DNA from 3 places in the Colwellia sp. MB02u-9 genome. Region 2 is predicted to be linked to each of the others. Evidence: predicted binding sites of a transcription regulator. Region 2 holds the regulator's gene; each other region holds the start of a gene.
The links. The regulator sigma-54, encoded in region 2, starts transcription at its own class of promoters, with help from an activator protein. The targets are predictions, from matches to a motif close to GTTGGCACGNNNNTNGNNT.
Positions count from the first base shown of each region.

Region 1: H4J65_RS04065 (PEP-CTERM sorting domain-containing protein) is a predicted target of sigma-54. The motif match lies at 5,502-5,520, and genes of this name have one in related genera.
Region 3: H4J65_RS13055 (FlgO family outer membrane protein) is a predicted target of sigma-54. The motif match lies at 2,245-2,263, and genes of this name have one in related genera.

Region 1 is NZ_JACGVF010000070.1:98,653-106,868, forward strand. Features, by position in the region: gene prsT (XrtA/PEP-CTERM system TPR-repeat protein PrsT) at 1-1,145, shown strand, start outside; gene prsT (XrtA/PEP-CTERM system TPR-repeat protein PrsT) at 1,258-4,029, shown strand; gene H4J65_RS04060 (PEP-CTERM sorting domain-containing protein) at 4,234-5,106, shown strand; gene H4J65_RS04065 (PEP-CTERM sorting domain-containing protein) at 5,553-6,422, shown strand; gene H4J65_RS04070 (ThiF family adenylyltransferase) at 6,505-7,395, opposite strand; gene H4J65_RS04075 (PEP-CTERM/exosortase system-associated acyltransferase) at 7,479-8,216, opposite strand, start outside.
Region 2 is NZ_JACGVF010000100.1:203,558-211,773, reverse strand. Features, by position in the region: gene pmbA (metalloprotease PmbA) at 1-405, shown strand, start outside; gene mgtE (magnesium transporter) at 518-1,879, opposite strand; gene H4J65_RS17100 (HPr family phosphocarrier protein) at 2,394-2,672, opposite strand; gene rapZ (RNase adapter RapZ) at 2,679-3,533, opposite strand; gene ptsN (PTS IIA-like nitrogen regulatory protein PtsN) at 3,540-3,998, opposite strand; gene hpf (ribosome hibernation promoting factor) at 4,028-4,315, opposite strand; gene H4J65_RS17080 (RNA polymerase factor sigma-54) at 4,352-5,857, opposite strand; gene lptB (LPS export ABC transporter ATP-binding protein) at 5,909-6,640, opposite strand; gene lptA (lipopolysaccharide transport periplasmic protein LptA) at 6,641-7,120, opposite strand; gene lptC (LPS export ABC transporter periplasmic protein LptC) at 7,152-7,718, opposite strand; gene kdsC (3-deoxy-manno-octulosonate-8-phosphatase KdsC) at 7,715-8,216, opposite strand, start outside.
Region 3 is NZ_JACGVF010000096.1:149,195-157,410, forward strand. Features, by position in the region: gene H4J65_RS13040 (hypothetical protein) at 1-149, shown strand, start outside; tRNA gene H4J65_RS13045 (tRNA-Arg) at 528-603, opposite strand; gene H4J65_RS13050 (flagella assembly protein FlgT) at 731-1,894, opposite strand; gene H4J65_RS13055 (FlgO family outer membrane protein) at 2,326-2,970, shown strand; gene H4J65_RS13060 (LPP20 family lipoprotein) at 2,999-3,463, shown strand; gene H4J65_RS13065 (flagella synthesis protein FlgN) at 3,561-3,992, opposite strand; gene flgM (flagellar biosynthesis anti-sigma factor FlgM) at 4,019-4,333, opposite strand; gene flgA (flagellar basal body P-ring formation chaperone FlgA) at 4,408-5,100, opposite strand; gene H4J65_RS13080 (chemotaxis protein) at 5,284-6,219, shown strand; gene H4J65_RS13085 (protein-glutamate O-methyltransferase CheR) at 6,259-7,089, shown strand; gene flgB (flagellar basal body rod protein FlgB) at 7,155-7,553, shown strand; gene flgC (flagellar basal body rod protein FlgC) at 7,556-7,975, shown strand; gene H4J65_RS13100 (flagellar hook assembly protein FlgD) at 7,994-8,216, shown strand, end outside.

The DNA.
Region 1 (8,216 bases), on a different contig from region 2:
CTCTAAGACAGCATTATGGGCTATTTAAGAATGAGTCTGCGTTTGCAAAAATTAAAACCTTGTTTGAAACAAATAAAGCCGACTTGTCTTATGGAATACTTTATACCGAGGCGTTATTAGATAGGGATAACATTATGGCAGCTGACCAAGTTTTAGCTTCATATCCTAGCTCAATAACGTCACCTAAAAAATTATGGCAGCTAAAGCTTTTTGTACAAAAAAAGCAGGATAATGACATTAATTATCAACGACTACTCGAGGATTGGCTTCAAACAAATCCTTACCATATAAAGCCAGTTTTGTTATTGGTAAAGCAATTTGTTAACAAACAGCAAGCAGACAGGGCACTCGTGCTGATTAACAAATCGCTTGCTGGGCCACATAAAGATAATAAAATGCTTAAAATGGCGAAAATGCAATTACTGCTTGAGGAAAAATTATTACGCGAAGCTAAAGACTTTTATACCCAGTTAGAAAGTGAGGGAATGAACAAAAAGCTTAGCCAAGGTTTTCAAGGCAGAATTTATTTATTAGAGAAAAGTTATGCACAGGCAATACCGCTGCTAAAAGCGTATTACACCCACTTTCCATCCAGTCAAAATATTATCCTCTTGGCAAGTTCACTGCAGGGTGATAATCAAGCCAATGCAGCAATTACAAGTCTAGAGTCGCATCTTGTCAGTAATGAAAAAGATGACAAAGTGCGTGCACAGTTGGCTAATTTATACTTACAAACCCAGCCAGATAAAGCGATTAGTCACTATGAAAAAATATTAACTAGGCTGCCCAATAATATTATAGCCTTAAATAACTTAGCTTGGTTAAATATAGAAAAAGGTGAATTAGAAACAGCGTTATTACATTCTAAGAAAGCAATGGATCTTGCCCCTGAAAATCCAAATGTTGTAGATACAAGAGGGATGGTTTTACTTAAGACTGGGAATAGCTTGGGTGCATGGAAGGCGTCATCAAAAGCATACAAAATAAGTAATGGCCAAGATATCAGTATCGCACTTAATTATGCAGAGGTATTAATCAGTATTAACGAAAGCCAAAAGGCATTGGATGTATTACAAAAGGTAGCTAATAATAGTGGCACTAGGCAGAGAAAGAATTCACTTATAACTTTAGCGAAAAGTAATTAATTAGTTAATTTTATTTAAAATTTGAATAATAGTGAATTAACCTCTATTTTCAAATTAAAAATTAAACCTAGCGAAATATATAATTGTTATTTAAATACAAAAGGATAGGATAATGCTACTAGGGAAAAACACTCAAAAAGTTATTGTTGCTTTAACATTAATAATGTTACTTCTAGGCTGTGGTAACAATTACACACCAGAAGAATATATTGCTGCCGCGAAGGCATCTCTAAAAGAAGGGAAGAATAACGAAGCGATTATCAGCCTTAAAAATGTGCTGAAACTTGACGTGAAAAACTCTGAAGCTCGACTATTATTAGGTATTACGTATCTACAAGAGGGCATCTGGTTGTTGGCTGAAAAAGAGCTTGATAGGGTCTTGGAGCTAGGTAATAAAAATATGGTTGTTTTACCTTTATTAGCCCAAGTGTATTATCACTTAAATAATAGTAGCGCTATTAGCGAATTAATAGCTAATAATTTATCGGTAGATGCCAATATTCTGATTATTCCAAGAACATATTTAGGTCTTTCTTATATTCGTGATGGCGAGGTTAATTTTGCGAAAGTTGTTTTTGAAAAAATAATTTCAGATAATATTGAGTCACCGTATACAAAAGTAAGTCAATCTTGGGCTACGGGTTTAAACAATGATTATGACAATGCGCTGCAATTAATTGATGAAGTGATGTCTTCACCTCCGGCACTAGACATTGCTATTATTTCTAAGGCACAATTTCTATTTGCTAAAGATGACATGAGCAAAGCGGCAGAAGCGTATGGTGCGTTTTTAGCGGTTCATCCCAAAGATCTTTATTCTAGATTAATGCTCGCATTATCATTAACTAAAGCCTCAGATTATCAAGCGGCCGAAAAGCAAGTCGACGTGATATTGAAAAACCTACCATCTCAGCCTCTAGGTAACGAAATAAAATCGCAGATCAGGTTCGTCGATAAAGACTATGCACAAGCCAAACATTTTGCTGAATTAGCCTTACAAAGAAATAATAATTTACTCATTTCAAGAGTGGTTGCTGGTATAAGTGCATACCAGCTCAAAGAACCAGAACTGGCTTACTCTCATTTAGTAAAAATTAAAGATCAATTATCACTAAAACATCCAGCACAACGCTTATTAAATAGTCTTCGATTACAACTGGGTTATGTTGATGAAAATATAGCGGCATTATCAGCGGCTCCATTAGAGGAACTAGATGTCGAATTATTAACTTCATCTGCTCAAGAGCTATTTAATTTGGGACGGGTGGATACTGCAGAACGATTGCTCTCAAAAGCATCCACTATAGCACCTGAAGATGGTTTTATAGATTTTCAAATGGGTATACAAAAATTACTGAATAATGATGATTCTGCAGGTGCTTTTTTTGAGGCTGCATTTGAAAAGAACCCTGACGAAGACACAATAGCAGCTATGAAAGTACTGAAACTGATTGATGAAAAAAATTACGAACAAGCGATTGAAATCACTAATGGTATTAAAAAACGCAATGAAGAGCTAGCCTATGGCTTAATGGCGGCTATATTTAAACGCCAAGAAAAATATGATCTAGCAGAAATAGAGCTTAAAAAGGTGGTGGGGTTAAATAATAAGCAAGTGGGTGCATTATACTCATTGGCTGATTTGGCGAAGCAAAAAAATAACCTTGAGGCCGCTATTGGTTATTATCAGGAAATTCTGATTATTGACCCAGATCAGGTTCATGCCATAAACGCTTTATTAAAGTATGTCACCAACAGTACTTATCAAGCAGAAATTAAATTATTCTTTGAATCAAATATTACTAATTCTGCGGGTAATGCTACAGCTAGTCTAGCTTTAGCTGAATATTTTGTATTTCAGCAGCAATTTAATGAGGCAGAAAATATTTTAGCGAAGGCTTTGCTACAACACCCAACTGATTTACGTTTGAATTTATTATTAGCAAAAATTTACATGTACCACAAAGACTATGCGTCAGCGCTCAATCAAGTAGATGCCTACATTCAGTTTCAGGATAGAGAACCCAGAGCTTATCTTGCCAAAGCCTTAATTTATAATGAAATGGGGGATAAATTTAATGCTCTGCAATCACAAATACAGGCCGTAAAGTTACAGCCTAATGATTTTGTTGCACAAACAGACTTGGTTGCGTTTTATTTAGCTAACAATAAATTGCCTGAAGCAAAGAAAATATTAGCAAGCTTAGCTAGCAGCCCACAAGTAGCGCTTAAAATTAAGCGTTTAAAAGGCAAAGTAGCATTTATGGAGCAAAATTATCAAGATGCGATAAGGTTTCTCCAACCAATATATAAGCAAGTAAATTCTCAAGAAGTTATCCTTGAAATTGTACAATCTATGCAAAACCTTGGGCAAGTAGAACAGGCAATTGAGATTATTAATGAGGTTAGCAATCGTGTTAAGTCAGATATTTCCGTAGCTATTTTGTTAAAGCAGGCAGAGCTTTATTCTGAGCAAAAGCAGTTGGCTGAGGCTATTGTTATTTATAATCAGTTACTTAAGAGAACAAATGACCATTTTGCTATTTCAAATAATTTGGCCTGGGCATTGTTAGCACAAGGCAATACAAAACAAGCGTTGGCACAGGCGACCCTTGCGATAAATGAAGCGCCTGATGAGCCTATTGTGCAAAATACTTTTGGAGTGATCTTGTTAGCCGCTGGGGAAAGTAAGCAGGCTTTAATATATCTTAAAAAATCTTATGAAGCAGAGCAAAGCAATAGTAATTATACCTTACATTATATTCAGGCATTGCTGAGCAATAATGAAAAGCAGGATGCTAAAAAATTATTAAAACAGCTCAATGAATCAACATTATCATCAGATAGTTTGAGCCGTCTTAAACGGGTGAAAAGGGAAATATAACTCAAACTCTTTCTTTAAAGTGTCAGTTTTTTTTACATAATGAAGATATAATTTTTTTTGTGATTGAAAAAAAACTAATAAAACAGCGATTTGCCATGTTGGTTTGTTTTATGCAAGTTTCTAGTTGGTAATACTACTGTTATCGAATAATTTTTTGCATATTCAGCTTTTTTGCAAATTAGTTCACATTTATAAGGAAAGAAAATGAAAAAACTAATTTCAACACTAATCGCTTTATCTATAGCCGGAAGTTTTGCCGGCAGTGCTTCCGCTGACGAATTTTATATAGATATAGGTTCTAATCAAGGCGGGAATGCAAATACGGCCAATGGCCCGAATACAACCGGCTGGTTAGATCAACTATCGTTTTTGTACGAATCTACATCTGTGATCACTGATGGTGGCGTTGGTGGGGCAAATGCTTTATCAGTTGGCGATACAATATTATCTGCTGGCGGTGTAAATAACGGTAACTTTGTTGACCCAACCGGTATTAGTAATAACTTGATTGATGGCTTTGAACCGTCAGAAACCACCTTCGGCGGCCCAAGTAATAATGGCTTTGGTCCTGCTAGTCCACTTCAGTGGGGTTTAACTTTTGGTTTTCCTGATTTAGCCGGCACTTGGAATGGCTCAGGATTTGATTATACTTCTGGTACGATATCTATGTATTATTATGATAATACGATGACTAACCTTGCTGGTTTTGTAAGACTGTTTGATTTACAAGTATCAAGTGGTGGTGACACTGGTAATTCCACGGTTTTAAATGGTCAGTTAGTCAATTTTAACGCGCTATCTTCAGTAAATGGTGTTGACGCCGCTGATGTATTTAATTTTGCTTTAGGATCTTTTGGTGAGCTAAGTGGGCCACCAAATAATCAAATAGTTAGCTTTAATGCCTCACAAGATACTCAAGCCATAGGTGCTCTTCAATTTGCAGGTGGACAAGCTGAATTTGCCGCTAGTCATAATGGCTCTATCAATTTCTCTCAAGTACCAGAGCCTGCTTCTATTGCTATTTTAGGCTTAGGTTTACTGGGTTTTGCAGGAGCCAAGCGTCGTAAAGCTAAATAACTTTGCGTATTATTATTTGAATCTACAATTAATGAAACCGCCGCAAGGCGGTTTTTTATGTATCCAGACTACTTATTTATACTATTTAAGTATTATGTTATAGCGTGTTAATACTATTCTTTAAGCTTGTGTAATATGTAATACTAAGTTTAGCTTTTTGTTCGTGGGTTATTTATCACCGAAAAAGTGAAGTTTATCTTGATAGCTAAGCAAATTTTTTAAAGGCTGAGTAAGAAAACTTAATAACTGAGAGTAATAATTTTAGTTAGACTTACAGATATAAGCTTTTTTGTGCTTGCTCTAGTGTTAATAAAGAGTGTCGAATTTATTAACACTAGAGCTAAAATTAATTACCTTTATTTAAATTAATTGATATTAATCAATGCCTTAAGTGTTGTGGCTTGACTTTTGCATTTCTTAGTCTAATTAAACAATAAGGGATTAACATGAAAAAAGTAGTAACCAATATAACAAAAGTAGTGACAACACTTGTTGCTTTATCTTTTGCAGGCACTTCAGCAGCAGATCAATTTTATATTAATGTAGGTAACGATTTTGGTGGTAATGGTACCAATAACCCAAAAGCCGCGGGTGTAAATACAACAGGTTGGTTAGATCAGTTGTCAATTGCTTATCAGTCAACTTCAACCATTACTGATGCAGGTAGTTTTGGTGTCGCTGACGGTATATTAAGTGCCGGTGATAGTATTTTATCTACAGGTGGTGTTTCAAATGCTAATTTTACTAGTTTATCTGACATATCAAGTAATTTAGTGAATAACTTTGAACCTGCATCAACCACTTTTGGTGGCCCAAGTAATAATGGTTTTGGCAATTGGGGTTTAACTTTTGGTTTTAGTGATTTAGCTGGTACATGGAACGGTTTTGGTTTTGATTACACTTCGGGTACCGTGTCTATGTATTATTACGATGGCACTACGACTAGTGTTAGTGAACTTATTCGCTTATTTGATTTAGAAGTCAATGGTGGTGGCGATACAGGTAACTCAACGGTTCTATCTGGCACTATGACTAACTTTGGTGGAACTACTGTTAATGGCGTTGATGCCGGTGATGTGTTTGTTTCAAAACTAGGTACCTATAAAGATTACTCTTCTGTACCAGGTCAAAACGTTTACTTTAATGCCTCACAAGATACACGGCCTCTAAATAGTGTCGATTATAATAATGGCATCGCTAACGTTGGTGGTACCCATAACGGTTCTATCAACTTTTCTGTGCCAGAGCCTACTTCTATCGCTATTTTAGGTTTAGGTTTATTAGGTCTTGCTGCTGCACGTCGTCGTAAATCATAATTAGCTTTATAGTAAAACATAAAAAAACCGCTTAAGCGGTTTTTTTATGTTTTAAATTTAAGAAAAGTGGATAAGTAATAAGTTAATTATTATCTGATAATAACGTTTTAACTCGCCAAAACATAAAGCGCTGTAGCCAATTTTTATTACCCCAAGGACGCCAAGTTTTAATCAAACTATTTCTATAGGCATCAAAATGCATGCCATGAGGTGCGTGAATAACGTGACCACGTTTTAGCAATATTTTTAATACATTGGTACAGAGTGTTCCTGCAGCTAAGGATATACCCATACAGGTAGATGGCACTTTTTTCTTAAGGAAATTAACCGATGCTCTATCCACTAAATAGTGGCGTTGCTGTACCGAAGGTGACACACCAATAACAAAGCGAATAATATTGTCGTTGAAAATTTGAGCTTTTTCTTCTTCACTACTATTTGCTGCAGGATCTACAATGGCAAAGTATTCATCAAAAGACATTTTACCGGGCATAAATACTAAAAAAGCGGTTCCCATGCCCATTGGTGCTGCTGTTATTGTTGGAATTCCTTTTTCATAGCAACGACGGAATACTTTGCGCCTGATCTCCAATACAAAAATATCAAGACTATCTACGTAGATATCTACACCATCTAAGAAGTCATCCATATTTTCTTCATTAATGCCTGAGCTGAAGTTTTTTATGTTGGCTTCAGGATTGATACCTCTAATGGTATCTTCCATAACTGCAGCCTTGGCTTGACCCAAAGTTGACATGTTAGCACCGGCTTGGCGATTAAAGTTTGCCACATCATAATCATCAAGATCAGATATATGAAAATCTCCAATACCTAAACGAGCTAATACTATGGCGTGATCACCACCCACACCACCTAAACCTCCAATAGCAACTTTGGTGTGTCTAAGTTTTTGTTGCTCTTCCTGAGTAACCCAACCGATATTTCGAGAGAATGCTTCTTCATAGTTAAACATGAGGATCCTTTTATACTAAAATTTAGGTTTATTAAGCTAGTATCAGTTTTTGATCTTAGTAATAGCATTAATATGGGAGAGCACTATTTTAAACTTTTACCAATTTCTCTTTCGATCTCTTTATATAAACTTTTAAATCCAGGAGATAAATTTTTCATAAAAATCGATGAGTTAATGTAGTAAGGTGCTCGCAAACCATGATAATCAATGGCTTCACCAAGCTGGATAAAGTTAATACCGACAAATCGCAGACTGCGGGCTAGCCTTGGTTCCATCATGACATACACGTGTTTTACGCCCGTTTTAATGCTTATTGACGCCCCGACCATATAAAGTCCAATGGCAATAAATGGAAAGCAACGTAACTCAGTTTCTGAGTAGGTGGGTTCATTAATTGTACCGACTGCTGAGCCATTGAATTTATCTATTTTACGTCGTCTAAAATCAGCTTTTACGGCAAGGCGAGATATTTCAGCTATTTCATGGCGTGGAAAGTTGCTTGGGTGTAGTTCTTTGTTTTGTATGGCATTGGGGCAATATCTTTCGATCGGTAGTAGTTCAGATTCGTTGGCTGATGTCACCATTCTTACGCAACTTGTATAGGTATTCGACGGCTTATGTTTTATCATAGCGAAGAGCGAGTGGGCATCAAACTCATCTTGTTCTTTACCACCATTTTTTACTTTTTCATAGGCCAATTCTTCACAATAAACATTGTGACGAATGCGGAACACTTCGTCGCGTAACTCATCAGTATCGGCAATTTCAGGCTTTAAGAATTGGGTGAAATGCTTAGAAATATCCACTGCATCATGATTAAC
Region 2 (8,216 bases):
GATGGCAGTTTAGCCACTTACCTGTTAACTAGCTATTCAGCGCGTAAGTTAGGCATGAAATCAACCGGTCATGCCGGTGGCATTCATAATTGGCAACTCGGCATGAAAGACGCAGGCCAAGGCGGTGATTTTGATGCAATGTTAAAAACGTTAGGCACGGGTTTGTTAGTAACCGAGTTGATGGGGCAAGGCGTGAATGTAGTGACCGGTGACTATTCTCGCGGTGCAGCAGGCTTTTGGGTAGAAAATGGCGAAATAGCTTATCCAGTGGATGAAATTACCATTGCGGGTAAATTACAGGATATTTTTGCTGGAATTGTCGCTATTGGTAACGATACCGACATGCGAGGCAGTATTCGCACCGGTTCTATTATTGTTAACCAGATGCAAGTAGCGGGCAGTTAAAAATAATAGAAGTTTGAAGTTAAAAGCTGTCAGCTGTCAGAAAAAACAAGTGAACGGTAACTAGTTTCAGTTGTTTACTGACAGCTTTAAACTGAAAGCTTATCGCTATGGTTTATTTTCCTAGCAGCAAGGTCGCTGTGCCTAAGAAGGCAAATATACCCACGACATCAGTAACCGTTGTCAAAATAACACTACCGGCTAAGGCGGGATCTATATTCATTTTTTTCAACATTAATGGCACGGTAACACCGGCAATGCCAGCCGCGGTCATATTCATTAACATGGCAAAGGCAATGATGGCGCCCAGCATTAAGTTTTGCTGCCAAATCGCCACAACCGAAGCGATTAACACCGCCCAAATTAGACCATTAAAAAAACCAATGGCCAATTCTTTATAGAGTAAAATTCGCGAGTTACTTTCACCAACATGCCCTAAGGCCATAGCGCGGATAACTAAGGTTAAAGTCTGGTTGCCGGCGACACCGCCCATGCTAGGCACTAAAGAGTTTAACACTGCTAAAATAGCCAGTTGATTTAGAATGCCTTCAAACATGCTCGACACTGCGACAGCCAGAAGAGCGGTGATTAAGTTCACGCCTAACCAAATAGAGCGGCGTTGGGTACTTTTCAAGACCGGAGCAAAGGTGTCAGCCTCGTCATCTAGACCCGCCATACTCATCATAGAATGCTCGGCTTCCTCACGAATAATATCAATAACATCATCTATGGTAATACGACCCAGTAGTCGTGCTTCGTGATCGACAACAGGAGCAGAAAACCAATCGTAGCGCTCAAATAGCTGCGCGACATCCTTTTCATTCATATCGGCGGTAATGGCTTGAATATCTTTATTGATGAGGTCTGAGATAATGGTTTCTGCTTTGGCAGTAACAATAGCGGATAAAGACACTGAACCAAGGAAATGATCGGCTCTGTCAACGACATAAAAAGAATCGGTTGCTTCAGGTAATTCACCGCGAAGTCGTAAATAACGCAGCACCACATCTACCGTAACATCAGGACGAATAGAGATGGTATCGGTATTCATGATACCGCCGGCCGTGTCTTCTTCAAATGAAAGTGCAGCTACAACACGATGGCGATCTTGCCAGTCCATCGCGTTAAGCACTTCCTGATAAACTGTGTCAGGCAGTGTTCTAAAAACTTCAGCTAAATCATCAACATCCATTCCCTCTGCAACGGCAGCTAGTTTTTCTGGATGAATATTTTTCAGAATGCCTTTTCGAACTTCTTCGTTTAACTCTTCGAGCACATCACCGTGGTGATCGGCATCAATAAGCTGCCAAAGCGCGACACGGCTTTTGCTTGGCGATGACTCTAATAATAAAGCGAGATCGTAAGCGGGCATGTCTTGCAATAGCTTGCGGACATGGACAAACATACCACTATCGAGGGCATCATTAACCTGCTGAAGGCGCTGATGATTGTATTCTTGTTTAGAACCTTCCGGCATATATTCACCTTTTGCCGTTGTAAAACGAAAACTGAAAATTATTAGGGATTGTTGAACTTACTTTAGTGCCGTTTGTTTAGTAGGTAGGCTCAGCAAACACATGATGTGTGGCTGGCTACATAGACGTATGAGCACGCCATAGCACTTGCAAACTAACACTATTATCTTTGGGTTTATCTAACACCACTGAAGCGAGTTCAATGTTAACCCAGCAAGTTAAACAGATCCTATTATGAGAGATAACTATTAAGGTTTTGTTATAGCAAATAAATAAACATAAGCGCCGATAGACTTGGACGGTAGTGCGACTCAGGAGACAAAGTTGAAAACGGGTATGCTTGAGTTATTTCGCTTGTTCTAAAGGCTTTAATGTAGCGCTAAATTGGCTAGTATATTATTTTAATCACTAGGGTTCGTTAATAATTATCCGCGTAGAGTTTACCGTAATCTAGCCATTTTAGCAGCTTTTTTATTGACTTAAGCACGTGCTTAGCAAGGAAGAAGTGCTCTGTTACTATTCGGCTTCATGAAATTTGTTACTAAAGAGTTGGCAAATTTCTGCTAAGGCTTGTTCAGCATCTTGGCCAGAGGCAATAACCTTGACGGTTTTACCTTGGGCGCCTGCCAGCAGCATTAGCCCCATAATACTATTCGCGTCTGCTCGGTTTTCGTCTAATTCAATAATGACTTTAGCGGTAAATTTTTGGCTTAATTGGGCAAGCTTAGAAGCCGCTCGGGCATGTAGCCCAAGTTTATTGATGATAAGTACATTACGGCTCGTATGTTTGCTCATCTTAGCTTACGTGCCTTCAACGGTTAAATCACGGTGGCGAGATTGCACATCTTTACGCTCTTTACGCATATTATTTGCCAGTAATTCGGCAATATAGACCGAACGATGCTTGCCACCCGTACAACCAATAGCAATGGTGATATAACTGCGATTATTACGTTCTAAGTGGGGTAACCAGGTCATCATAAAACTGTTAATTTGCCAAACAAATTTAGTCACAATGGGCTGGCTAGCAAGAAAGTCTTGTACCGGTTTGTCTAAACCTGTGTAGCCTTTTAGCTCTTTATCCCAAAATGGGTTAGGTAAAAAGCGGGCATCAAAAACATAATCAGCATCTTGTGGTACACCATGTTTAAAACCAAATGATTCAAACACAACCACCATTGAACCAGACGTTTTACCCAGAATTCGCTCTCTAACTAAGTCAGCGAGTTGGTGTGGTGTTAGTTGACTGGTATTGATGTATAAGTCAGCCCGACTGGAAATGGGCTCAAGTAATTTTTTCTCCAAGGCAATTGCTTGGTCTAGCGCAATATTTTGCTTGATCAACGGATGTAAACGTCGCGTTTCACTGAACCGGCGAATAAGGTCACTATCATCAGCATCTAAATACAGTATGCTCAATTCTACTGCATTAGGCAGGTATTCAATAATTTCGGGTACGTCGTTAGGATCGGCTGGCAGGTTACGAACATCGAGACTTACGGCAACATTTTCATAATCATTAATCACCGTATGGGTAAGTGCGGGTAACAAGTTGACAGGGATATTATCAACACAATAATAACCTAAATCCTCTAAAACACGCAGTGCAACACTTTTCCCTGAGCCTGAACGGCCACTTACAATAATTAATTTCATCCGTGTTTAACTCGCTTGTTGTATTAACTGAAACAGTTCTTGATTACTTTGGCATTTACGCACTTGCTTGCAAAATTGCTTGTTACGAAAAATTTTTGCGATACTTTGCAGCGTACTCAAGTGGCTCTGGCATTCTTCTTCAGGAACAAATAAGGCGATAAAAATATCAACGGGACGATGATCAACAGCGTCAAAATTAATCGCTTGTTCTGTGGTAATAACCACGGCAATAGGTTTCGTAGGCGTAGCATTTTCTAAACGGCCATGAGGTATAGCAATGCCATTACCTATGCCCGTTGAGCCCAATCTTTCACGCTTAACTAAGCTTTCTAAGAGCTGAAAAGTATCATGGCTGTCGAGTTTATCGGCGGCCAAGCGACTTAAATATTCTAATATACGTTTTTTACTGGCACCCGGTGCTGCACAAATAGTGCAGTCCGGGGTTAAGATGTCTTGCAACTTCATAAACTTCTAAGACCTATAGCGAAATGGCGCTAATGTTTGTTGATTTTGCCTTTATATTTCAAGATTTGGCGATCTAGCTTGTCAATTAATGCATCAATCGATGCATACATGTCACTATGTTGTGCCTTAGCATGAACTTCAGTGCCACTTAAGTGCACCGTTGATTCGGCAATCTGATTCTGTTTTTCTACCGTTAATACTACATGTACATTATTGATATGATCAAAGTGACGCTCTAGTTTTTCAAACTTGCCATTGACATAATCACGTAATGAATCGGTAACATCGACATGGTGTCCAGTAAGATTAATTTGCATATATTTCAATCCTCTTTATTGGCTGAATAAAACTGCCTACAATAGGCTTTTACGTTGATTTGATGGCGGTATAGAAAGTGACTCTCGATATTTGGCAATGGTACGCCTTGCCACTTGTATACCTTGTTCTGCTAAAATATCTGCCATTTTACTGTCGCTGAGTGGTTTTGCAGGTACTTCGGCAGCCACTAGCTTTTTAATTAATTCACGAATAGCCGTTGATGAACATTCGCCGCCGTTTTCAGTACTTACGTGGCTAGAAAAAAAGTACTTAAGCTCAAAAATCCCTCTAGGTGTGTGCATATATTTTTGCGTGGTCACACGAGAAATGGTTGATTCATGCATATCTACGGCTTCGGCAATATCGTTCAATACCATAGGGCGCATTGACTCAGGTCCGTGTTCAAAAAAGCCTTGTTGGCGTTGCACAATGCAATTTGAAACCTTTAAAAGTGTTTCGTTACGGCTTTCTAAGCTTTTAATAAACCATTTTGCTTCTTGCAAGTTAGAGCGAATAAATTGATTATCAGTAGATGACTTCATTGAACGAGACATAGCGGCGTATTGCTGATTAACCGATAGTTTAGGGGCAGTGTCAGGATTGAGCTCTACTGTCCAGCGGCCGTTTTTCTTTTCAACAGACACGTCTGGGATAACATATTGTTCTTCACTTTTGATGACGCTATCACCTGGACGGGGATCTAAGCTTTGTATTAGGCGAATAACTTCGCGTAATTGCTCTTCTTTCAAGCGTAATTTACGCATCAATTGACGATAATCACGATTACCGAGCAAGTCAATATACTCGCTGACGGCGATTTTGCTTTCCGCTAACCAAGGGGTATCTTTAGCAAATTGATTGAGCTGAATACGCAAGCACTCTGGAATTGAACGAGCGGCAACACCAATGGGGTCAAATACGTTAATACGCTTTAACACCACTTCAATCTCATCAAGTTCTACACCATCAATACCGACACTCTCTAAGATCTCTTCGGCTGAAACGGTTAAATAACCGGCTTCATCTATGGCTTCAATAATGGCAATGGCAATGGTTCTATCAGTGTCAGTAAAGGGCGTTAGTTCCATCTGCCAAATTAGATGGTCTTGTAATGAGTCTTTCGTTTCACCTTGATAAGTATAATCTTCTGAGGCATGGCCAACACCGCCACTACTAACACCAGCACTGAAGTTATCATCCCATGTGCTATCGCTGTTGAGTTCTTCGGGGATGTCTGTTTTTGCTAAACCTTCAGAGGAGCTAATTTCGTCTATCGAGGGAGTGGAGTCTTCGCTGCCATCAGAGGATGCTGCTGAGTTTTCGCCTACCGTTACCGAATATCCTGCTTCTAAATGGTCAGGGGTACTTTCTGAATTGTTATCGTGCGTTTCGTCAACTTCAAGCAAAGGATTACTTTCAAGTGCTTCTTGAATCTCTAGTTGAAGATCCAAAGTTGATAATTGCAACAGTTTGATCGCCTGCTGCAATTGCGGGGTCATCGTTAACTGTTGTCCGATACGGAGTTGCAGAGTAGGACGCATTTACGTTTTCTTTTCCCTATTCAAATTCATTAATTCAATTGGTTTTATTCACTATAGCGTGAATTGTTCACCAAGGTATACATCTCTTACATGTTGATTTGCAAGAATTTGCTTTGAATTACCTTCAGCGATAAGTTCGCCATGACTAACGATGTAGGCATGCTCACAAACATCAAGTGTTTCGCGCACATTGTGATCTGTGATCAATATACCTATGCCACGATCTTTTAAGTGTAGGATAATTTTTTTTATATCACCTACTGAAATCGGGTCAACACCGGCAAAGGGTTCATCCAGTAATATAAATTTAGGATCTGCGGCTAATGCCCGGGCTATTTCAACTCGTCGGCGCTCACCGCCAGATAAACTCATGCCTAAGTTATCTTTTATATGGCCTATGTTGAACTCTTCTAATAAATGTTCAAGTTTTTCTTGTCGCTCAACATCACTAAGTGATTTACGTGTTTGTAAAATGGCCATGATGTTGTCATGAACCGATAACTTACGAAAAATAGAGGCTTCTTGTGGTAAATAACCGATACCTTTTCTCGCGCGCTCGTGCATCGGCAGTAAGGTTATATCTTCATCATTTAAGACAATTGAGCCACTGTCGTTCTTTACCAAGCCAACAATCATATAAAAAGAGGTAGTTTTACCTGCGCCATTTGGCCCTAATAAGCCAACAATTTGTCCAGCGGAAACGTGCATACTGACGTTTTTAACCACTTTTCTGCCTTTATAGGACTTGGCAAGGCCGGTTGCTGATAATGTAGAAGTTGACATTTACTCTTGCTTATCCTTTGATTTTATAGGCAATTCAGTTTTGTTCTTTGGCTGTAATACGGTTTCAACTTTAGCATTTTCAAGGCTTTCGGCATTGACATATTCTGTGGCAAAATTGTAGGTGATTTTACTGCCGCTCACTTTACTGCCTTCTTGGCTAAGGAGAGCATTGCCTGAAATAACGACGGTATTCATACTCGGCTCATAACGGATTTCATTGGCTTGCAAATTGATTGGGCTACCATCTTGAAGCGTTTGTTCAAAGGTCGCTGGAGAGCCTTTGGCAATATAAATTTTGCTGTCACTGTTTTCTTGGGTGATAACCTGTACTAACTCGGCATGTATGGTTAGTGTGCCTTGAGAAATAATGACATTATCAATATAACTGAATATTTTATTTTTGAGATCGGCAGCTTGGCGTGAAGAAGATATTTTAATCTCTTGTTCTACGTTAAATTTTTCTGCACTTGCGACAGGCACTAATAATGCTAACGCCGTGAGACAATATAAGTTATTTTTTAATTTTTTTATAAATAGTTTGTACATGTTCGGTCAATGTCATCTGTGTTGTGTTTAAGTCTACAATTAATCCTGAGCCATACATAGTAAATCCTTTACCTAATATTAAGATAGTTTGCTCTGAGCTGATAATATTAGTTTTTAAGTCCATTTCTAAATTTTTACCATGCACTTCCTGTATCAAACTTTCTTTATCAGTGGCGATTAAACGTACGCGATTTGCTAATTTTACGCGATTGTTATTATACAAGGTGCCTTCATTGGCGGTGATTTGCCAAGTAGGTTTGTTGTTCCTTGGGTATAAGGTATAGCGTGGATATTCAAAGTGTGTGACCCCTAATTCAGCATAATGTTCCATGCGTTTTGCTTCTACATTATAAGATAATGCCCCAGTGGTTTTATAAACATCACTGTTAAGGTTTTCAGCAATAAATTCAGGGTTATTCGCGGTATCGAGAATGTTGCTGGTTTCTTCCTTCGCGCCATACCATTCAAGTAAGCCATAGGTGGTTAAGGCCAATAAAAATAAGCTTATACTAACAAGGTATATGCGATTCATACGCTTGAACCCGTTGCATCAGCTAAGGTGTTTTGGCTTTGCATAATAAGATCGCAAGTCTCGCGCACGGCGCCGAAACCACCTCGGGTATAGGTGGTGTAGTCACAAGATTTTAAAATGGCGGGGTGTGCGTCATTGACCGCAATACTAAAACCAACATAATTAAGGCAGTCAAAATCTGGCATATCATCGCCGATGTAAGCCACTTGTTCAGGCGCTAACTTTAATGCGGCGAGCATAGCTTTTAAAGCCGGTAGCTTATTTTCTTCACCTTGTACTATGTGCTTAACATTTAATGCACTCATCCGGGTTTGCACAATAGTTGAGGTTCTGCCCGTGATCACCGCTACATCAACGCCGCTTGCACCTAAGGCTTTAACGCCATAACCATCTTTAGTATGAAAGGCTTTTAATTCTTCACCATTATTACCTAAGTAAATACGACCATCTGAAAAAACGCCGTCTATATCACAAACAAAGAGTTTGATTTTTTGCGCT
Region 3 (8,216 bases), on a different contig from region 2:
TGAACAGCTCGTCGTCACGTGGAATTAAGCTGACTACGGTAATATTAGCAGTATTAGTATTAGCCATATCAGCATTGTTGAGCACTGGCTCAGCAGCAGACAACAAGGACGTTGTAATAGAACAAACAGATAGTGAACTAGTGATTTAGCGCATTTAATAATCAAAGCCTCGCAATTGCGGGGTTTTTTTATGTACGCTAAGTCAGTTGTATCAGGGTGGTAGGATGCATGCTCTAGGGTGTAGGTCGTTATTTATCACTTATTTTACAATCTGTTACACTGAAAATAAGTCAACAAGTAAGTGTGAGAAATTGACACGACATACACAATTTATATTATCTTGTGTTGACAGCCTCTAGTCGCAGATCGCTTTAAAATAATGCCAATAGATTAATTTTTTGCTATTTACCAGCGTCTTAGCCAAACATCAGGCTAGATAAAATAACTCACCATAAAATTTCAGTACCGCTAGTTATAGTACCGATAGTTATAAAGCGCTTACCTGCAAAGTTTGTATCAATAATTACTGGCGTCCCCACCAGGACTCGAACCTGGAGCAGCAGCTTAGGAGGCCGCAGTTTTATCCAGTTAAACTATGAGGACATGATGCAAATAATTATAGTGCTAGCCTATGCTACAGCTATTTTATAAATTAGTATTCAAAAAAATACACTTTACAGCGGATAACTATTTAATTAATAGTCATAATTTGTAACCTTGATCAAACTTTCTAATACCTTACCGCTAAGTCGTTAATTTGGATGTTGTCTAATATGTGCTGCTCAGTGGTGGTAGCCCGGGCACTGTCTTGACTCACAGAAGTTACCATAACTTTATAAGGGCTGATGTTAAAACCTGAATAAGAGCGCTTATCATCACTGATAAAATTATTGAAATGTAGCAAAGAAAATTCATCACCTATTTTAACCCCGTGTCTTTTTCCTAAGTTAAAAGTCAGTGAGTTACCTTGTACTTGCACAATTCTGCCCTGGGTTGGCTGACACATCATGTTCTCATCAATATCACTGACCATGTTGTCTAAGGTCAGACTAATGCTTTGGCCATAGTCACTTTGCCAAAAGTTATGGCTAGTAACGTCAACTTGTTTGCGCTTATCGAATTGCCAAGGGGCAGAGCTTTGATAGTGTTTAGCCAAAACTCTTTCACCTGTGGTACCGTCGTGAATATAAAGGGCAAGATTAAATTGGCGTTGATAGACGTTTTTTTGCCAAAACTGCCAGTTATTATTTTCGTCATTGGCGAGAGAAAGATCTTGGATCTCTGAAAACAGAACATACTGGCTATCTGTCATGTTGGCTAATGACATGGTTAAGTTTTTTAAACTTTGGCTTTGCAAGCTTTGGTTATAACGTGAAAATTCTGTTTTAGTTTGCAAGGCCAGTTTAGTCTCCAAATAAATACCTTGCTGCTGTATTTTATTAGCGAGTTGTTGGATTAAGGTGCTATCAATAGCGTAGATGTTACCAATATTAGCTTGTTCACGGTGTAGTATATTACTGCGGGTTAACAGCATGGATTTTTTATAATCAGCCGCGAAGCACTTTTTTTCTTGTGGAAAAATATCAGCCCGAATGGTGACAGTGACCAAGTCGTCGCTATAGTGTTCACTGACCAACTCTAATGAATTCACACTGCCACTGGCACGAATGCTAATTTCGTCTTGGGTCAGTAAACCATTAACCACTTGTTGAACACTTGACACTGAAGCACCGGCAACCAGTAAGGCTTTTTTCAACGCGTTGTGCATGGCTTGTGTTTTTGCTGTTTTGTTATCAGCATTTACTATGCTCGCCACACCTTGCGATACATACCATTGTCCGACACTAGCGCTACTATATATAGCACAGCAAAGGCAAAATAAACTTAAGCGCATAAAGGTCTCTTTTAATAGGGAATCAATCTCTGTTTTTAAATATGCAGGTTTTGTGCCTATTTCAAAGAAAAGTTCAACTCAAGATAAGTAAAGCGGCCCAATAAGCTAGTTTCATCGGTATTAGGTTACTGATAGAGATGCAGCCTTAGGGTTTTACCAGGCATTAAAAATCCTATATGGTTTGGCAAAAGCTGGCGCTTGGATAAAAAGGGGTCTTGAAAGTGATAAAGCATCAGTGCTGAAAAAAAGGTGACAATAGGCAGAACAATAAGGCATAAAACTATGCCCGCTAATCTGCGAGTATAGTTTAATCTACCATGCTTTAGGCCAAGTTGAGGTGAAATAAAAATATTGGCGCGGATCATGCTTTAATATTTTTATTAATTATTTTCATTAATTTTATGACATTAGCATTAATTGAGGAGAGCTCAATGAAAAATTGGCTTATAGCAATAATAATACCGACAGTGATGTCGTGTTCTGTGACAACCAAGGACGATTTTTATCGATCTTCTTATGCCGATAAACAAGAAATTGACAGTTTTAAGTTACCTCGTCATGCGATAAATGACGTGGTGAAAGGTCTTGCCTATCAAATGCTGGAAAGTAGCACCTTTGTTACGCCTAAAACGCCAATCGCTGTTGCATCATTTGTCGATTTGAAAAATTTAGAATCAACTAACTCGTTAGGCAATCAATTGTCAGAAAGTTTTATCCATGAAATGCAACGACATGGCTTGGTTGTTATTGATTTTAAAACTACCGGACATATTCGTGTAACGGCCGATGGTGATTATGTTTTTAGTCGCGATTGGAAAGAATTGCCCGAACGTCAGATAATTGACTATGTTGTTACAGGCACTATGATGCAACAAGATGAAGGGGTGTTAGTCAACGCAAGAATGATTGGCATGCAATCTCGAGTTGTGGTGGCAACGGCGCAGTCTTTTATTCCTGCTTGGGTTGTTGGTGATGATTTTAATCGCCATGAAAATGTTAAAATGAAAGATGGCATGATCTTGCGTGACAGTACCAAACTCGCTGACGATGCACGTGCCATTGCGATACAAAAGTAATATTATCAAACAAATGTCTAAGGTCAATATGAATACTTTACGTTATGGTATCGGGATTTTTTTAAGTGCTTTAGTGTTAAGCGCCTGTTCTTCGGTGTTTGATAAACAGGTGGAATGGCAAAACGTGAAACCTGAAAAATTTCCTGTCTTAACCGCCATAGGGCAAGCACCAATTAGTTTGCAGAATTCTCAAAACAAAACCCAGCGTATGCTAATGGCAATAAAAGCTTCAAAAATTGCTGCTTATGCGGAGTTAGCTGAACAAGTTTATGGTCAAAATATTAATGGTAGCACCACCATGTCTAATTTAGTGCTTGATAATCAACAATTACAGGCATCAGTACGAGGCATTATTCGTGGCGCAAAAGTCGTTAAAAGCTATCCGGTGGGTGACAGTTATACCACTGAGTTGAGTTTAGATTTTAAAGATGTTTATGAAATTTATATCGCGACATCTAACCGCAAAGAAATAAAGCATATCTCATATTACTAGCATTATTACTAGCGTCATTGAATTGCGCTGTATTTTAGTACCATTAAAAAAACCAGCTATTGCTGGTTTTTTTGTAGATAACCTAACACATATAAAGCTAAGCTTTTATACCTAAGCTACTGAGTCCGCCTGAGGTTTTTCCTTTACTATTATAGGTCATGGATGACTTGTTATGATTCTCTAGTAATGAGGTCTTCATGCGTTCTACAGATAATTGTGATTGCTGAATGATCAGGCCATTAATTTGATTCTGTTTTTTACAGCGCACTAAAATGGCTTCGATATCTGATAGTAGGCTGGTGAACTTGCCCGCTAGTTTTTCTTGTTTGAATTCAAAACTTTGACCAATGGCATTGTCAATTCTCTGAATCGCCAAAAGCAGGTCGTTTTTGTCTGCGGTAAGCTGAATAAGTGCATCAGGGTTTTGCTGTTGCAGTACATCTTTCTCAGTGTCTAATAACGTCTCTAATTGCGTTAATTGCGATAATTGTTGAGAAACCAATTGTTGCGGTGTTAGTTTTTCAGACACTTAATGTACTCCATTTTAGTAACACGTTAGCCAAGTTCAAATTCAAAATTGGCGATACTTGCTGCTAGCTTTTCTGGATTTATTTTATAATCGCCAGAGGCAATAGCACTCTTTAATTCAGCAATTTTTTTCTCATTGACTACAGGAGAATCAGCGGCTTGTTTTTGCAGCTCATTCATTTGTTTTGCTTGCGGGGTAATAGATACCGAATCACGCGTTGCCAATTTAGCTTGTTGCGAGGCATTGCTACTTTCGCTAACTTGCTGTTTGGTCTGAACTTGCTGTTCAAGTTTTTGTTTTACTTGATTGGTGTTATTCAAGTTGTTGATATTAATAGCCATTATTGTATCCTACTTACAACAGTTATTGGTTTCTAACCTTTTATCGGCAAAACAGCAGAAAACTTAAGCAATTATTATAAATTAATTATCACTTGGTTAATAGCGTTAACTTGCCCCTGAACCACACGACCAGACTTCCTATTTCGCACCGATATAATTTCGCCTAAACTGCCGTCATTTAAGGCAATGCCAAAAGACTTAATTTCAAAATGTGCCGACTTAGCAATAATATTCACCGGCTCGCCTTTACAGACAAAACAGGTATTTTGATTAGTAATAGCACTACCTTGAGACAAGTTTCTTTTTGTGCGAGCACCCACCACTACTTTAGGGTCGGTAAGCACTGTGCCTCGTATTTGCCCGTTATCTTTAAATATAATTTCGATATTAGCGTTACTAAGCAAAGTACCTTTGCTTATTCGCATTTGCGTTACCAATACAGGTACAATGGTGTGAATTTTTACTGGGATATACAACTGCCAAGATTCTTCGTCAGGACAAACAATTTTAACATTTACGTTTCTACCAATATGCTTTTCAGGTATATTTGCCGTCAATGGTAATAAACAAGGCTGTAATGTAATTCGGGGGTCTATTTCAGAAACTTCAATCTTCAGTTTTCCTCGTGCTGGCAAACTGACATTGTCTTCAACATAGGATTTGATGAAGTTATAGAGATAATCACGATCGAATGTCATGGCTGAACTAGCGTTAATACTGGCCAAATAAATAAGGGTGATTGCTATTACTATCTTTAATTTGTTCATAAGTTATATCTGACTGCTAGGAAAATAAAAATACACGTCCAACTTAATTAAGTTTAATTCAGTACAATTTAGCACGAATAACGTCAAAGTATTTACGTTGTTGCAATGCTAGTGCTTTAAACGTTAAAACAATCAAGAATCGTGCCTTTGTTATACTTTCATTGGCACACCAAAGAGGTTTTTATGGCAAGTATATTAGACACAGTTAATCAACGTACCCAATTAGTTGGCCAGAACCGACTGGAGTTGTTGTTATTTAAACTCATTGGTAAACAGCGTTTTGGTATCAACGTATTTAAAGTGCGTGAAGTTATGCCATGTCCTAGGTTGACCGTAATACCTAAGCAAAACAAATTTGTTAAAGGTGTTGCTCATATTCGTGGTCAAACTATTTCGGTTATTGACTTAAGTAAAGCCACGGGTGGTCCGGCCATTGTGCAAACAGAAAGCAGTTTTGTGATTATTTCTGAGTACAACCGAACTGTGCAGGGTTTTCTTGTTGCCGGTGTAGAGCGCATTGTAACCTTGAGCTGGAAAGATATTATGCCGCCGCCAGAAGGTGCGGGAAAGTTAAGCTACCTTACGGCGGTAACCAAAATTGACGACGAACTGGTATCGATTCTTGATGTTGAAAAAATTCTCAATGAAATCAATCCTATTTCAACAGAGTTAAGCGAAGGTGTTGCTGATGCAAGCGTTGGAGAGGCTATTGGCGAACGAGTGATTATGATTGCTGATGACTCGACCGTGGCACGAAATCAAGTTAAACGTGCTCTTGAACCTTTGGGGTTAACTATGCTGTTAGCAAAAAATGGTCAAGAAGCGCTCGATCAATTACAGGAAATTGCTCAAGGGTGTCAAAACAGCATCACTGAAAAAGTCGCTTTGTTGATTTCTGATATTGAAATGCCCGTGATGGATGGTTATACCCTAACAGCAGAAATTAAGCAGAATGATCGCATGAAAAATATGCCGGTTATTTTGCATACTTCGCTAAGTGGTGTTTTTAACAATGCCATGGTAGAGAAAGTAGGGGCTGAAGATTTTATTCCTAAATTTCATCCCGACGAGTTAGCGACTGCGGTTAAAAAGTGGTTAAAGCATGATGAGATTGCTTAATCTTTGTTTGCAGTATTTAAATAAGGTGGACCACAGCTAGTGTTAACTAAACAACTTGATGATAAAAGTTATCATCAATTTAGAATGTTTCTAGAGCAGCAATGCGGCATTGTTTTAGGTGAAAGCAAGCAGTACCTGGTGAAAAGTCGCCTGGTACCTCTGATGGCAAAATTTGATGTCGCGTCTTTGGCTGAACTCGTCGCGCAAACACTTAATCCCGTTAAACGACAATTACGCGCTGCCGTTATTGATGCCATGACCACCAATGAAACCTTATGGTTTCGAGATGGCTATCCCTTTGAACTATTGAAAAAAGATCTACTGCCAGGCTTTAAAAACCAGCGAGCGCCATTAAAAATTTGGTCAGCGGCAAGCTCATCAGGACAAGAGCCCTATTCAATAGCCATGGCGATTTATGAATTTCAACAGAGTAACCCAGGCGCATTTCCTGGCGGTGTTCAAATTATTGGCACTGATATATCTACTACCATGTTAGATCATTGCAAACATGCTCATTATGACAGTTTAGCCTTATCACGAGGCTTATCTTTGGAGCGGCAACGACAGTTCTTTGAAAACAGTGGTAATGGCATGTTAAAGGTGAAAGACGTGATTAAAAAAATGGTCAGTTTTCGCCAACTTAACTTGTTAAATAGTTATAGTTTACTGGGCCAGTTTGATTTGGTTTTTTGTCGTAACGTATTGATTTACTTCGCTCCTGAACTAAAATCAAAAATAATTTCTCAAATACACGGTACGTTGAAACAAGACTGCTTTTTATTTTTGGGTGCCTCAGAATCGCTGTCAGGTATTAGCCAGAATTTTAACATGATCCGCTGTAATCCTGGTATTGTTTACCAAAAAAAATAACCTCTTCGTATAACTTTGGCATAAATATTGAATAAATACCTTCATTCTTCTGGAGGTATTTTTTTATGGCTATTAGTTTTGATAAAGCATTCGGTATTCACCCGCAAGGTCTACAAGTGCGTGCTCAACGCGCTGAACTTATTGCCAGTAATATTGCCAATGCCGATACACCAGGCTACAAAGCCAAAGGAATGGACTTCAAAGCCGCATTAGCACAAGCCGCCTCAAAACAACAAACCGGTATGACCCGTACCAACGAGAAACATTTCGACGTGCGTATGGAACTTAACAACGGTGTCGGTTTTCGTATACCTGATCAAGCCGATACAGGTGACGGTAACAGCGTAGACGTACAAGTGGAACGAAACTTGTATCTAGAAAACTCTATGGAATATCAAGCAAGCCTACAATTTCTTACTAGTAAGATTAAAGGCTTAAAACAAGCAATTACTGGAGGGCAATAATAATGAGCCTATTTAATGTATTTTCTATTTCCGGTTCAGGCATGAGCGCACAATCTGTCCGCTTAAATACCACCGCGAGTAATATTGCTAACGCTGATAGTGTTAGCAGTAGTGTCGGTGAAACCTATCGTGCCCGCCATCCAGTTTTTGCCGCCGAGATGCAAAAAGCTGCCGGAGGACAAAATGAGTCGGTAGGTGTGGAAGTACTTGGCATTGTGGAAAGCAATAAACCACTTAATGTTGAATATGCTCCAGATCATCCAATGGCTGACGGCGAGGGCTATATTTACAAGCCGAACGTTAACGTTATTGAAGAAATGACCAACATGATTTCTGCTTCTCGTTCATATCAAACCAATGTGCAATTAGCGGAGTCAGCAAAAAACATGCTGAATAAAACGCTAACACTTGGTCAACGCTAAGGTTAAATAGGACTTATCATGGAAACAGTATCTGGCTCTAGCCTATTAGATAATATTCGTTGGCAACAAGAGAATTCAACTCCTGAGGCCGATGACACGCGCGGTATGTTAACGCAGGAAGATTTTTTCGCCTTGCTCACCCAAGAACTTTCAAATCAAGACCCGACTAAGCCGGTTGAAAATAATGAGATGATATCTCAGATGACCGCATTCTCAACCACTGATGGCGTGACAAAGTTAA